Regions from separate parts of the Streptomyces sp. NPDC102270 genome, predicted to be linked through region 3. Evidence: riboswitches for the same ligand, from Rfam matches in the RefSeq annotation. Region 3 holds a riboswitch; each other region holds the start of a gene.
What was found. A riboswitch is a leader RNA that binds a small molecule or an ion and turns the genes downstream of it on or off. The one in region 3 is predicted to bind cyclic di-AMP.

Region 1 (3,683 bases), on a different contig from region 3:
TCGCACACGACTCAGGCCACCGGAGCGATCCGGCTCTTGATGTCGTCCGGCGACAGCACGCCCTTGGCCGTCACGTGGTCCCCGGAGGACTCGCCGCGCAGCCGACGCCCGATCCACGGCACCAGAAACTCCCGGGCCCAGTGCACATCGTCCCGCCGCACGTCCAGCGGCCCGCGCGGGGGAAGCGGCGGCCAGGGCTGGTCGGGATCCGCCGGCACCTCCAGTCCCAGCACCTGTCCCGCACGGAGCGCCACACGCGTGTGCCCCTCAGGGGAGAGATGCAGCCGGTCGCCGTCCCAGGCCCGCCGGTCCTGGATGGTCTTCAGGGACCACAGGTCGAGCACCGGGCACCCGTACCGGTCGGCGACGGCCCGCACATGTCCGTTGTACGTGGCGATCTTGCCGCGCAGATGCTTGAGCACGGGCACACCACGGGTGTCGAAGCCGGTCGTCACCATGACGGTGCCGCACGCCTGCGTGAGCCGGGCCACGGCCCGCTCGAAGCGTTCGGCGACCTCGTCGGGGTCGGTACCGGGCCGGAGGATGTCGTTGCCGCCGGCGCAGAACGACACCAGGTCCGGTGCCAGTTCGACGGCCTGCGGAAGCTGGTCCTCGACGATCTGGTCGAGGAGCTTCCCGCGTACGGCGAGATTGCTGTACCTGAAATCGCCCTCGGGCCGCCGGTCCGCGAGAAGCACCGCGAACCGGTCGGCCCAGCCGACGAACGCCCCGTCGGGGCCGAGGTCGCCGACGCCCTCGGTGAAGCTGTCCCCCACCGCCACGTACGACCCGATCACTGAGCTGCTGTCGTTCTTCGAATCGTCTGCCACAGCCGTTCATGATTCACCTTCGAATGTGACCTACGCGACCGTAAGAAGAGCTTGACGGGCGGTGAGATAAGCCACTCCTAAAGTGTTGGCCAAACCAGGAATAGGCCCATCATCAGGAATGTTGACGTTGCGACCGCCACAAGAACGCAACGAAGTGATCATGAGGAAACACCGGAGGCCGGACCCGGGGATCGGGGTCCGGCCTCCGGTGGCACAGGAGGATCGTCAGCCGACGGCGACACCCTTCGAGCGGAGGTAGGCGACGGGGTCCACGTCGGAGCCGTAGTCCGGCGTCGTGCGGATCTCGAAGTGCAGGTGCGGGCCGGTGACGTTGCCGGTCGCGCCGGAGAGGCCGATCTGCTGGCCCTCGGTCACGGTCTGGCCGGCCGAGACGGAGAGCTGGGACAGGTGGGCGTACTGCGCGTAGTAGCCGTCGTTCAGCTTGATGACGACCTGGTTGCCGTAGGCGCCGCCCCAACCCGCGGAGACGACCGTGCCCGCGGCCACGGCCTTGAGCGAGGTGCCGGTCGGGACGACGAAGTCGACGCCGGTGTGGTAGCCGCTGGACCACATGCTGCCCGCCACGCGGTAGCCGGTGCCGATCGTGGCGCCGGTGACCGGAAGGGTGTAGCCGCTGGAGCTGGTGGTGGCGGCGCTCTGGGTGGCGGCCGTCGAGTTCGAGGAGGACTTCTTCGACTCGGCCTTCTCGGTCTTCGCCGAGGACGAAGCAGAGGACTCGGTCTTCGTCGTGCTCGTCCTGGCCTTCTTGCCGATCGAGAGCTTCAGACCGGGATGGATCAGCGACGGGTCGTCTCCGATCGCCGAACGGTTGTCGGCGTACAGCTTCTTCCAACCACCGCTGACGTTCTGCTCATCAGCGATCTTCGAAAGATAGTCGCCGACGCGCACCGAATAGGTGCGCACTGTCGAGGTCTTCTTCGCGGCCGTCTTTTCGGCGGACTTCTGCGCGACCGGAAGCGACTGAACGGCCTTTTCCGACACGGACTGGGGAGTGGCGGCGTGCGCGCCGGTGGCCCCCATGAGCGGGAGGGCGAGCGCGGCGCCCCCGGTTCCGGCGACGGCTATCGAACGGGTGAAGCGCTGGGACTTCGGACGGCGGTGCTTACCCTTCGCGGGCATGACGAATTCCTCTCCGGCGCCTGCGAGGTGAGCTGTCGGGTGCGGGCTGGAGATGCCCGGACGCGCCTGGACGCGCCTTAACCCCAAGCCGTTCCGGAGACCGGAACAGGCGGTTTTACCTGTGGGTCCCCCGCTCCTGCCTTGCACGGGTGGGTGAGTGTGGGGAATCCGCTCGGCGGCAGGATTGGGCGTCCGACCGGATCGGGGGTGAACGTAAGCGAGCAAGACGCAAAGGGACAAGTGAAGGGTTCCCTTTGCCTGCGTTCCCATTGATCCCGTATGAGAATTACCGGTCACCCTGCGTGAATCGGACGCCCTTCTCCCGACCCGAATCCCCTTGGAAAACCTGCGAATTACGTGAACATGACGGGCGACACACCGTCACGGATATGACGCTGCTCACGTCACGAATTCACAGGAACCCTCAAACCGAAAGGAGTTGGGAGAGAACCTGCCAATTCGGGCACAAGCCCTAGATGCGACGCAGTCGGATAACCGTCGCATCGAGGTCGCCGCGCAAACCGGTACGAAGTCCGTGATGAAGCAATACGGCACCTCGGTGCACTTCGCCCGTTTCGAGGCATTCGTACGACACTGTCGGGTCGAGCCCGCGCAGCCGCAGCGAGGGGACGGGCTCGCCGTACTTCTGCGCCTGCAGCCAGGCGAGGACGACGGTCTCGTCCCCGAGGAGGTACTGCACCGCGCTCAGCCCGCCCTGCGGAGGCCGAAGCCGGTACAGGTCGCCGCGCTGCACCACAGGCCGGATCTCCTTGTAGAGACCCACCCACCGAGCGGCTTCGGCGAGCTCCTCCTCGGTCCACTCCGCGAGGTCCCCGCCGACCCCCAGCACCCCGGCCATCGCGCTGACGAACCGGAATCGCAGCGAGCTCACCCGGTCGTTGAGCTGGGTGTTGGGACTGTCGGTCACCCACGCGGCCATCACACGCGCGGGATGGATCTGGCTGAAGCCGTGCTGGATGGCGAGCCGGTCGAGCGGGTCGGTGTTGTCCGAGGTCCACACCTGGTCGGTGCGGCTGAGCACCCCGAGGTCGATCCGGCCGCCGCCCCCCGAGCACGACTCGAAGGCCACGCCCGGGTGGGCCTCCCGCAACCGGTCCAAGAGGGTGTAGAAGCCGCGTACATGGTCCACCCACAGGCGCTGCGGGTAGGACTCACCGGGCCAGCCCGTGTCCGTGAAGCAGCGGTTGAAGTCCCACTTCACATAGTCGATCGGGGCCGAGGAGAGGAGAGCGTCGAGCTGCTCCCACAGGTACTCCTGGACGTCCTCGCGCGCGAGGTTCAGTACGAGCTGGTTGCGGAACTCCGTCCGCTTCCGTCCCGTCTGGTACTGCACCCAGTCCGGGTGGGCGCGGTACAGCTCGCTGTCAGGATTGATCATCTCCGGCTCGACCCAGATGCCGAACTGCATGCCGAGGGTGCGCACGTAGTCGGCGAGCGGCTTGAGGCCGGCGGGGAAGCGGTCGGGGTTGGGCGTCCAGTCGCCGAGCCCGGCCCGGTCGCTGGTGCGGGCACCGAACCAGCCGTCGTCGACCACGAACAGCTCGACGCCCATCGCCGCGGCCCGCCGGGCCAGGGTGCGCTGCTGCTCCTCGGAGATGTCGAAGTTCGTGGCCTCCCAGGAGTTGAACAGCACGGGCCGGTCCTGGTCCGCGTGCGGGATGACGTGGGCCCGCTGGTAGGCGTGCCAGGTGC
Region 2 (3,683 bases), on a different contig from region 3:
CCGAGGCGCTCGCCGTACTGGGTCAGGACGTCCACGACGGTCTCGTCGGCGCCCGACATCATGGCCCCGAAGCGGCACGAGACCGCGACCAGGGAGCCCGTCTTGCCGCCGAGCACGTCGAGGTAGTGCTCGACCGGATCGCGGCCGTCCTGCGGCCCGGCCGTCTCCAGGATCTGGCCGGTGACCAGGCGCTCGAACGCCTCCGACTGCACCCGGACCGCCTCGGGCCCGAGGTCGGCCAGGATGTGCGAGGCGCGCGCGAACAGGAAGTCGCCCGTCAGCACGGCCACCGAGTTGCCCCAGCGGGTGTTGGCGCTGTCGACGCCCCGCCTGACCTCGGCCTCGTCCATGACGTCGTCGTGGTAAAGGGTCGCGAGGTGGGTCAGCTCCACCACTACGGCGGACGGCACCAGGCCCGGCGCATAGGGGTCACCGAACTGGGCGGCGAGCATCACGAGCAACGGCCGAAACCGCTTTCCGCCCGCTCGCACCAGGTGCTGGGCGGCCTCCGTGATGAAGGGGACCTCGCTCTTGGTGGCCTCGAGCAGTCCCTCCTCGACAGCCGTCAATCCGGCCTGGACATCGGCTTCCAGAGCCTGGTCCCGCACGCTCAGCCCGAACGGCCCGACGACGGTCACGAGGGGTCTCCTGTCTGCTGGTGTCTACTGGCGGTCACACGGAATGTCGATAGGTCGCTGCCATCACTCAAGTCAGCGTATCCGGTCACCTTTGGATCACCGATAGCGCCCGCCCCGTCCATGCCGGGCGGTATCGGATCACGGCCGGTATGTTTTCGATCATCTGATAAGAACAAATATCTACCGACTTGTACGGAATCGGCCGCCATTGCGGGACGGGCGCGGGAGCAGCGAATCCCACGGGCTGCCGGTTGAACATGAGTTGAGACTTCTTGCCCCTTTTGCACCCCTTGCACTCCAGTGTGACTTGACCCACTTGTGCTGGTGAACCGGCATGAAACCGGAATGCACTGATCCGCCTTTGCCCGTGCGCGAGTTGAGGCTTGGCGAACGCAAAGGATCAAGTACCTCAAATGCCTCCTACCAAGGTCAATAGGCACCTCATGTGAATTCGCCACTTGTTCCGGACATGTGCTCTCGCATACGTTCCCGGCCTGTCGGGCGGACGCCGAATCCTGCCACCGCCCGTACACCCACCGAGAACCATGGCAGGAGCGGGGGAACCAGGTTGACCGCCGGACCGGGCGTCTTCGGACATACCGGCACGGCTTGGGGTGAAGTCACGCCTTTCGTAGGCGTGGCCGGGCATCTCCCGCCCGAACCCGACAGCTCACCTCGCAGGCGACGGAGAGGAACTTCACCATGTCCGCTGCCGCTCAGCACCGACGTACCCGCACCAGCCGTCTCGTCCGCAAGCTCGCCGTCGCCGGCACCGGGGCCGCCGTACTCGCGCTCCCCCTCATCGGCGCCACCACCGCGTCCGCGGCCACCCCGACCGTGCAGACCGCGACCACGCTCGGCTACTCCAACACCCTCGACGGCTGGATCCGGGCCTCCCTCGCCGTCATGGCGGAGCACGGGATTCCCGGCTCCTACGACGGCATCTACCGCAACGTCATCCGCGAGTCCTCCGGCAACCCCTACGCCATCAACCTCTGGGACTCCAACGCGGTGGCCGGCACGCCCTCCAAGGGCCTGCTCCAGGTGATCGACCCGACCTTCAACGCGTACCACGTGGCCAACACCTCGTGGGACCCGTACGACCCGGTGGCCAACATCACCGCGGCCTGCAACTACGCGGCCCAGCGGTACGGGTCCATCGACAACGTGTTTGGCGCGTACTAGGAACTACGCCGCACGGAACAGTCTTTCGAGGACGACGGCGACGCCGTCGTCCTCGTTCGACAGGGTCACCTCGTCGGCCACGCCCCTGAGTTCGGGGTGGGCGTTGGCCATCGCCACACCACGGGCCGCCCAGTCGAACATGGGGATGTCGTTGGGCATGTCCCCGAAGGCGATCGTCACCTCGGGGCCCAGACCCAGGTGCCGGGCGGCCAGCGCGAGGCCGGTCGCCTTGGTGACGCCGCATGGCTGGAGTTCGACGGTCCCGGGCCCCGACATGGTGACCGTCGCCAGCGAGCTCACCACCGCACGCGCCGTGACCGCCAACTCGTCGTCGGACAGGTAGGGATGGCGCAGCAACACCTTGCTGATCGGCTCGCACCACAGGTCGTCGCGCCTGCCCACCCGTACGGCGGGCAGGGTCGGGTGGGGCATCAGATAGCCGGGCTCGATGAGCGTGAGCCCCTCGACACCGTCCTGGTCCACGGCCGCGTACACCTGCCCGACCTCGGCCTCGATCTTGCCGAGCGCGGTCTCGGCCAGCTCCCGGTCCAGGGTCACCGACCAGAGCAGCCGGTCCGCGCCGGCGTCGTACACCTGCGCGCCCTGTCCGCACACCGCGAGCCCCGTACTGCCGAGGTCGTCGAGCAGGGACCGCACTCTGGGCGCCGGCCGTCCCGTCACGACGAGATGCCGGGCTCCACTCTCCGCCACCTTCGCGAGCGCGGCCAGCGACCGGTCCGAGACGGTGTCGTCGGCGCGGAGCAGCGTGCCGTCCAGGTCGGTGGCGATGAGTGAATATGCGGTGGAGGCGGCCATGATCAGAGAATACGGATGGTTGGCCCCCGCGACTCGACGCGAACCGGACGGCTCCTGCTTTCACATCCGTTGACGGCAGTTCCGGTTCCGGGGGTGCGGCGGCGCGGGACGGCCCGCCGGTATGCGCCACGAGACCGGGCAGGCCGGGCCGGGGCATGTCCGTTGCGGCTCCGCCCTGTTGACGCGGCGGCTGGACAGGGAGCGGTGCGCAACGGCCGGGCCGCCGTGCGCCGCGTCACCATGCCTCGCCTCGCCCCCACCTGCGTCGTGCGGGCGCCCGCCACCGCACCGCGCCTCGGCGGAGCGCTACGCGGAGTCCCGTACCACCAGTTCCGTGGGGAGGATCACTCCGGCCGTGTCCTCGCCCGCGATCTGGGCCAGCAGCATGCGGACCATCTCGGCGCTGATGCGGTCGAAGGGCTGGCGCATGGTGGTGAGGGCGGGGGTGATGGCGGTGGCCGCCGGGGAGTCGTCGAAGCCGCCGACTGCGATGTCCTCCGGGACCGAACGCCCGGCCTGCTGAAGGACGCCCACGACCCCGAGGGCCATGAGGTCCGAGGCGACGAACACCGCGTCCAGGTCCGGGGCCTGGGCCAGCAGTCGGCGGGCCGCCCGTTCACCGCCGCTGCGCCGGAAGTCGCCCTCGACGACGAGCGCCGGGTCGTAGGGCAGGCCCGCCTCGGCGAGGACATCCCGGTAGCCACCGAGGCGGTCGGGGCCGCCCGGCATGTCCAGCGGCCCGGTGACCATGCCGATGCGGCGGCGGCCGCCCGCGAGGAGATGGCGGACCATGTCCTGCGCGCCCTCCCGGTCGGCGGCGGCCACGTAACTGACCTTGGTCCCCCGCCCTATCGGCTTGCCGCAGACCACCAACGGGATCCCCGCGTGGTGCAGTTCGGCCGCGACCGGGTCACCGCTGTGGTTGGAGAGCAGCAGCACCCCGTCGACGTGACCCGAGGTGATGTACCGGGTCAGCCGGCGCCGGTCGTCGTCGCTCTCGGCCAGCATCAGCAGCAGCGGGATGTCGTGCTGGGCGAGCCGCTC
Region 3 (3,683 bases):
GGGCTCATCATGCGTGGACTGCGCACTTTGCCCGTGGAGTTCACGCCCGTCCGGTAATCGGCCGAGAGGCCCGTCCTGTCCCCGCATGGAGCGGGTAAACATGACGAGTCCTCAAGTTTGTGATCCTCACGTGATCTACGCGGCATTAACTTGTGACAAGTGATCGAACCCCTATACGTTCACGGACCAGCGCGGTGCCCCGCACCACTCGCCGCGCCGGTATTTGCTGTCTCGGGAAAGGTCCCCTCATGCTCTCCGGGAACGGTCGTCACCGTCGCCCCCGTCAGGCTCCCGCTCTCCTCGTGGCGGCCGGTGTGACGGGCTCTGCCATCGCGATCCCACTGCTCGGAGCGACCGGAGCGAGCGCCGCCACCGGCACCACCTGGGACCGGGTCGCGGAGTGCGAGAGCGGCGGCTCCTGGAGCGCCAACGACGCCAACGGCTACTACGGCGGCCTCCAGATGTCCCAGGAGAACTGGGAGAAGTACGGCGGCCTCGAATACGCCGAGACGGCGGACCTGGCCAGCCGCAACCAGCAGATAGCCGTGGCCGAGAAGCTCCTCGCGGACCAGGGCATCGCCGCCTGGCCCACCTGCGGTCTGCTCGGCGGTCTCAGCAAGGACTCGAGTGCGGCCGACGTGGACACGGGGGTGGGGAGCGAGACGCCCTCGCCCTCGGCGTCCGACTCGTCGGCATCATCCGGTTCATCCGGCTCGTCCGGTTCCTCCGACTCGTCGGGCGCCGGGGAGTCTTCCGGTCTGCTCGGCGCGCTGGACGGTTCGTCCGCCACTCCCTCGCCGTCGGCCACCGCCTCCAATGGCGACAGTTCCGCCAAGTCGGGCAAAAAGAACTCTTCGCCTTCCGGGGACTCCACCGCGGAGGACGCACAGCCTTCCGACAGCTCGCCCGTGGTGAGCCCGGAAGAGGACGAAGCGGACAAGTCGTGGCAGCAGGGCAGCTCTTCGGCCCTCGTGGACGTCGGCGCCCTCGGTTCCGGCAAGCACCGCGGCGGCAGCGCCGAGGAGAGTGCGACGAAGAGCACAGCCTCCTCCCCGGCCGGCCGGCATGCCGCGGGCACCTACACCGTCCAGGAGGGCGACTCGCTCGCCTCCATCGCCGACTCCCTTGGCCTCGACGGCGGATGGCGTGCCCTCTATGCCGAGAACAAGGACCGCATCGGGGCCGACCCGAGCGGCATCGTCGCCGGTCAGACCCTCGACACAGGGGTTGAATAGGGCTGAAAAGGCCTGAAAAACAGCGGGAGTTCACGTCACACTTCGCCACTGAATGTCCACTTTAGTGAAAGTGTGGGATGAGTCTCAGAAGCCCTGATCGTCTTTGAAATTCCGCCGAGCGCGTGTCTACGGTCGTGACCGCTCGGCAACCCGAGCCCCGTCTGTCGCAACGCCGAATCCTGCCAGCGGCCGTACGGGAACAGTCGTCGCGTCAAGCGCCGTAGGCAGGAGCGGGGGACCCAAGGTAAGTGCCGGGCCCAGCAGTTCACGCTGGACCGGCTTGGGGTGAAGCCGCGCATCGCGAGATGTGCGGCCGGGCAACTCAACCGGCCCGAACCCGACAGCTCACCTCGCAGGCGTCGGTGAGGGGATCCACCATGCTGTTTTCCGGTAAGGGCAAGCACCGTCGTCCGTCCAAGGCCACCCGTGCCGCCGCGCTTGCCGGTGTCACCGGTGTCGCCATCGCCGCCCCGCTGATGGCGGCCGGCAACGCCTCCGCCGCCACCGCCTCCGAGTGGGACACCGTCGCCCAGTGCGAGTCCGGCGGCAACTGGTCCATCAACACCGGCAACGGTTACTACGGCGGCCTGCAGTTCTCGGCCTCCACCTGGGCCGCGTACGGCGGCACGCAGTACGCCGCGCAGGCCAACCAGGCCAGCAAGTCCCAGCAGATCGCCGTCGCCGAGAAGGTCCTCGCCTCCCAGGGCAAGGGTGCCTGGCCGGTCTGCGGCAAGGGCCTGTCCAGCGCCGGCTACAGCGGCGGCAGCTCGTCCTCCTCCAGCTCCTCGAACTCCAGCTCCTCGAACTCCAGCTCCTCGAACACGAGCAGCCGTTCGACCGAGAAGCAGAGCGCCTCGCGTTCGGCGGACCGTCCGGCCGCCAAGAAGACCGTCACCACCCCGACCGGCAAGAAGGTCAAGAAGGGCGACGGCGAGTACAAGGTCGTCAAGGGTGACACCCTCAGCTCGATCGCCGAGAAGCACAAGGTCAAGGGCGGCTGGCAGAAGCTGTTCAAGCTGAACAAGGACATCATCACCGACGCGGACTTCATCTACCCGGGTCAGCAGCTGCACCTCAAGTAGGACCCAGCTGAACCACAGCGCCCTCACAACCGTGTCCTTCAGGATGAAGGCCTCGTGAGGGTCACCCCCCGTCCCCACGGGCTCCCCGCTCCGGTGCGTCTTCCCCCGTACGCACCGGGGCGGGGCTTTTCATGCCCCGTCGAGGCATGTCTTTGTTCAGTTCAGAAACAATTTACTCTCGGTTCTGTCCAGGGGGCGGTCCACACGGTGGCCGAACCCCCGGAGCCGGTTAGGCTCGGTCTCGCAGAACCCACCGCGGTCCCGGCGGACCGTGTCACATCCCAAGAAGGAGATGCTCGTGCCGTCCATCGACGTCGTCGTAGCCCGGGAAATCCTGGACTCCCGAGGCAACCCCACGGTCGAGGTCGAGGTCGGCCTCGACGACGGCAGCACCGGTCGTGCCGCCGTTCCCTCCGGCGCCTCCACGGGCGCGTTCGAGGCCATCGAGCTCCGTGACGGTGACCCGAACCGCTACCACGGCAAGGGTGTCGAGAAGGCCGTGCTGGCCGTCATCGAGCAGATCGGCCCGGAGCTGGTCGGCTACGACGCCACCGAGCAGCGTCTGATCGACCAGGCGATGTTCGACCTGGACGCCACCGACAACAAGGGCTCCCTCGGCGCCAACGCCATCCTCGGCGTCTCGCTCGCCGTCGCCCACGCCGCCTCCGAGGCCAGCGACCTCCCGCTCTTCCGCTACCTGGGCGGCCCGAACGCGCACCTGCTGCCGGTGCCGATGATGAACATCCTGAACGGCGGCTCGCACGCCGACTCCAACGTGGACATCCAGGAGTTCATGATCGCCCCGATCGGCGCGGAGTCCTTCTCCGAGGCCCTGCGCTGGGGCGCCGAGGTCTACCACACCCTCAAGAAGGTGCTGAAGACCAAGGGCCTGTCCACCGGCCTGGGCGACGAGGGCGGCTTCGCCCCGAACCTGGAGTCCAACCGCGCCGCGCTCGACCTCATCATCGAGGCCATCAAGCAGGCCGGCTACGTCCCCGGCGAGCAGATCGCGCTCGCGCTCGACGTCGCCGCGTCGGAGTTCTACAAGGACGGCAAGTACGAGTTCGAGGGCAAGTCCCGCTCGGCCGCCGAGATGACCGAGTACTACGAGGAGCTCGTGGCGGCCTACCCGCTCGTCTCCATCGAGGACCCGCTGTTCGAGGACGACTGGGCCGGCTGGAAGGTCATCACCGACAAGCTGGGCGACAAGGTCCAGATCGTCGGCGACGACCTGTTCGTCACCAACCCGGAGCGCCTGGCCCGCGGCATCGAGGAGGGCAGCGCCAACGCCCTGCTCGTCAAGGTGAACCAGATCGGCTCGCTGACCGAGACCCTGGACGCCGTCGAGATGGCCCAGCGCAACGGC
Region 4 (3,683 bases), on a different contig from region 3:
ATCGGGGCCGCGACCGTCGGCTGGGCGGCGAGCCAGGCGAGGGCGACCGTGGCGACCGGGACGGTGTGGGACTCGGCGATGTCGTCGAGCGCCGCGAGGACCTTGCGGCCGCGTTCGGTGTCCAGGTGCTTGCCGGCGCCCGTGGCCCGCGCACTGTCGACCGTCGTACCGGGGCGGTACTTGCCGGTGAGGAACCCGGAGGCGAGGGCGTAGTACGGGACCGCGGCGAGGCCCTCCCGGGCCGCGAGCGCCTCCAGTTCACCCTCGTACGTGTCGCGCGAGACCAGGTTGTAATGGGGCTGGAGAGCGACATAGCGCGCGAGGCCCTCGCGGTCGGAGAAGGCGAGGGACTCCGCGAGGCGCGCGGCGGAGATGTTGGAGGCGCCGATCGCCCGCACCTTGCCCGCCTTCACCAGTTCGTCCAGCGCGCCGATGATCTCCTCGACCGGCACCTCGGTCTTGTCGAAGTGGGTGTAGTACAGGTCGATGTGGTCGGTGCCCAGGCGCTTCAGGGAGGCGTCGGCGGCGGCCTTGATGTTCGCCGCCGACAGGCCCTGGTACTGCGGGTGCTGGCTGACCTTCGTGGCGATGACGACGTCGTCACGGTTGCCGCGGGCCGCCAGCCACTTGCCGATGACTGCCTCGGACTCGCCGCCGGAGTTTCCCTCGGCCCACGACGAGTACGAGTCGGCCGTGTCGACGAAGTTGCCGCCGGCCGCGTTGTACGCGTCGAGAACGTCGAAGGAGGTGGCCTCGTCGGCGGTCCAGCCGAAGACGTTGCCGCCGAGGGTGAGCGGAAAGACCTCGAGGTCGGAGGAACCGAGCTTGCGAAGCGGAGAAGAAGTCATGTCCTACGTCAACGCAAGCACCGGACCCCGGTCTTCCGCCACGGCCGCAAAATCGCCGTAAACCTCAGGGAGTGAGCCCCTTGCCGCGCAGCCACGCCATCGGGTCGATCCCGTCGGCCGAGCCGTTCGGGTGGACCTCCAGGTGCAGGTGCGCGCCGGTCACGTTGCCCGTGGCGCCCACGCGGCCGATGACGTCACCGGTGCCGACCTTCTGGCCGACGCTGACGCTGATCGAGGACTGGTGGCAGAACCACAGCTCGGTGCCGTCGTCGAGGGTGAGGATCGTGCGGTAGCCGTAGGAACCGGCCCAGCCGGCCTCGGTGATGGTGCCGCTGTGGATCGCCTTGATCAGCGTGCCCGTGGGAGCGGCGAAGTCGAGGCCCGTGTGGTAACCGGAGGACCACAGCGAACCGGCCTGACCGAAGGTCCCGGTGATGGTGTACGACGAGGTCGGCAGCGTGTACTGCTTGGCGAGCTCGGCCAGGCGCGCGGCCTCGGCCTTCTTCGCGGCCGCCTCCTCCGCCTTCTTCTTCGCGGCGGCGGCCTTCTCCTGGGCTTCCTTCTCCGCCTTGGCGGCGGCCGCGTCGGCCTCCTTCTCGGCGGCGTCCGCGATGGCCTGGGCGTCCTTGGTGTCGAGCTGGTCCTGCTGCAGCTCGGCCTGGGCCAGGATGCGCGAGCGCAGCGCCTCACCGGCGTCCGAGGTGCCCTTGGCGGTGTCGGCGGTGGTGGCGCCGACGCTGCTGAAGGCGCTCGTGTCGTCCGCGGCGGGGGCCGAGTCGTCCGAGATGAGCGAGCCCACGTTGGGCAGGTCGGGCATGGAGATGGAGACCGGCGGCTTGCCGGTGTTGGCGCTGGCCATCCCGCCGGCGCTGACGGCGGCTATGACACCGACGCCCAGAACGGTGGAGCTACGGGCGAACCCTCCGCCACGCTGCTTGGCGACGCGATGCCGGCCTCGTACGGGAGCGAGGGAGTCCGCGGTGGGGTTCCACTCGCCGAGCGGGGCCTCGTCGTCGGCACGGTAGCCGCCGTATACGAGGGTGTCGCTCGGGACGTACGGCGCCTCGGGGGCAGGCGGGTTGAACGCCACGTGGGCGCGCTCCTTTCCTTCCTTCTCGCCTACCGGGTTAGCTGACGGGTTCGGAGCAGGAAGGTCTCCTACGCGCGTATACCGACCGTGCTGCCACGGTGGCGTACGAGCGATTCACCCCAAGTTGGTGGTTCCCCGGTTCCCTTGCGGGATTCGGCGCATGAGCACGGAGCCGTCTCTTGTGACGGCTGGGACGACCGCGCTGCGTTATCGAACGTTAATAGACGCGGGGGCCCGATTCCAAGCTGTTCCGCTTGATCATTAACGAAATCACGCTGGACTTACGGCCCATGAACGCCTAAAAACGGGCGAGTTGACCTTCACTCAAGCCCCACACGGACATTGACGGTATGTCAGCTGTAACGCGGAGGGCGGTCACGCGCTCACCCCGCGTCACATCACGTCACGAAGGGGAAAACACTCAGGGCCGGAGTCCAGTGAACTGGACTCCGGCCCTGAGCCGTGAGTAGCGGGGACAGGATTTGAACCTGCGACCTCTGGGTTATGAGCCCAGCGAGCTACCGAGCTGCTCCACCCCGCGTCGTTGTGTAACCAGCATACGTCATCCGGAGAGTGGTCCACGCCAGGGTTGTTCTCGCCGCCGCACACCCCGGTGGGCGCGGTCCCGGCGACATGGGCGGTCGCCGCGGCGATGGCGTCCGCGGGCTCCCTCTCCCGTACGGCGGCCGGTGTGCAGCAGGGCGGCGGTGTGCCCGGGGCCCAGGCGGCCGGGTGTGGCGCAGGTCCGATCCGCCTGCCGGGAGCGGCGTACCGTGGCGCCCCTCACCAAACCAGGAGGGGACCATGGCGGCAGCCGACGAGCGACCGGTGGAGATCGGCGAGCGGGACATCCCGCTCTCCGGCGGGCGAACGCTGCGGGTGACGGAGTTCGGCAACGGCGGCATCCGGCTGGCGGTGCGGGCCGGCTCGCCCTATGTGGTGACGAGCCTGGAGCAGTTCCACGACGGGACCGTGCTGAAGCTCTCTCCCGGCCGTGAAGGGTCCAACGCCCACAGGAACTGGGTGCGGGACCAGGGCCATGGCGAGAGCGAGGACGGCGGCGGGGAGTGATCCTCGTCCGGGCCCCGATGGTGTAGCGGGCTACACCGTGCGCCCGGGGCCGTTCGTCTAGCGTGAGCCGCATGTGGAAGTCGGTGCAGCGTGCGGCGGTGGCGACCGTGCATCTGGTCGTGGCCGCGGCGATGTGCTTCGGCATGTACCTCTTCATCACCGTGCTGCTGATCGCCGCCATCGGCACGGTCGCCGTGGTCGGCTGCTGGCTGCTGCCCGAGGCCGTGCTGCTGATACGGCGGATCGCCGGCGCCAAGCGGAACCTGACCACCCTGTGGACGGGCCGGGAGATCCCCGAGGCGTACACACCGATGACCGGCACCCTGCGTGAACGGCTGCGCATCTCGGTGCGGGATCCCGGCACGCTCAGGGACCTCCGCTGGATGCTCGCCTACTATCTCTACGGCGCCCTCCTCGCCCTCGCCCTCCCGCTGTGGCCCCTCGGCCTGGTCGTCGACGGCGTGTGGGCCGGGGCGCTGCGCCGCGCCCCGGTCGCCCTGCCGCTGATCGTGCGGCTCGCGGACACCGAGGCCCGCTGGTCGACCGTGCTGCTCATGCCCTCCCCCGAGGCCAGGCTGGCCCGGCGGGTCGAGGAGCTGAGGGAGACCCGGGCCGACGCGATCGCCGCGCACGAGGCCGAACTGCGCCGCATCGAGCGGGACCTGCACGACGGC

Region 1: another riboswitch for cyclic di-AMP. It lies ahead of ACIRP7_RS23965 (peptidoglycan DD-metalloendopeptidase family protein); the one in region 3 lies ahead of ACIRP7_RS04790 (transglycosylase family protein).
Region 2: another riboswitch for cyclic di-AMP. It lies ahead of ACIRP7_RS09500 (transglycosylase SLT domain-containing protein); the one in region 3 lies ahead of ACIRP7_RS04790 (transglycosylase family protein).
Region 4: another riboswitch for cyclic di-AMP. It lies ahead of ACIRP7_RS12595 (M23 family metallopeptidase); the one in region 3 lies ahead of ACIRP7_RS04790 (transglycosylase family protein).

Annotation. Positions count from the first base shown of each region.
Region 1 covers NZ_JBIWLX010000011.1:108,548-112,230, reverse strand. Annotated here, with positions in the region: gene ACIRP7_RS23970 (SGNH/GDSL hydrolase family protein) at 12-797, opposite strand; gene ACIRP7_RS23965 (peptidoglycan DD-metalloendopeptidase family protein) at 1,056-1,970, opposite strand; cyclic di-AMP (ydaO/yuaA leader) riboswitch at 1,975-2,136, opposite strand; gene ACIRP7_RS23960 (alpha-galactosidase) at 2,443-3,683, opposite strand, start outside.
Region 2 covers NZ_JBIWLX010000004.1:363,001-366,683, forward strand. Annotated here, with positions in the region: gene ACIRP7_RS09495 (polyprenyl synthetase family protein) at 1-638, opposite strand, end outside; cyclic di-AMP (ydaO/yuaA leader) riboswitch at 1,163-1,335, shown strand; gene ACIRP7_RS09500 (transglycosylase SLT domain-containing protein) at 1,341-1,823, shown strand; gene ACIRP7_RS09505 (HAD family hydrolase) at 1,827-2,639, opposite strand; gene ACIRP7_RS09510 (LacI family DNA-binding transcriptional regulator) at 2,946-3,683, opposite strand, start outside.
Region 3 covers NZ_JBIWLX010000002.1:414,076-417,758, forward strand. Annotated here, with positions in the region: gene ACIRP7_RS04780 (cytochrome P450) at 1-57, shown strand, start outside; gene ACIRP7_RS04785 (transglycosylase family protein) at 249-1,235, shown strand; cyclic di-AMP (ydaO/yuaA leader) riboswitch at 1,442-1,609, shown strand; gene ACIRP7_RS04790 (transglycosylase family protein) at 1,613-2,317, shown strand; gene eno (phosphopyruvate hydratase) at 2,610-3,683, shown strand, end outside.
Region 4 covers NZ_JBIWLX010000005.1:485,856-489,538, reverse strand. Annotated here, with positions in the region: gene ACIRP7_RS12600 (aldo/keto reductase) at 1-848, opposite strand, end outside; gene ACIRP7_RS12595 (M23 family metallopeptidase) at 913-1,938, opposite strand; cyclic di-AMP (ydaO/yuaA leader) riboswitch at 1,950-2,107, opposite strand; tRNA gene ACIRP7_RS12590 (tRNA-Met) at 2,406-2,479, opposite strand; gene ACIRP7_RS12585 (hypothetical protein) at 2,743-3,009, shown strand; gene ACIRP7_RS12580 (histidine kinase) at 3,081-3,683, shown strand, end outside.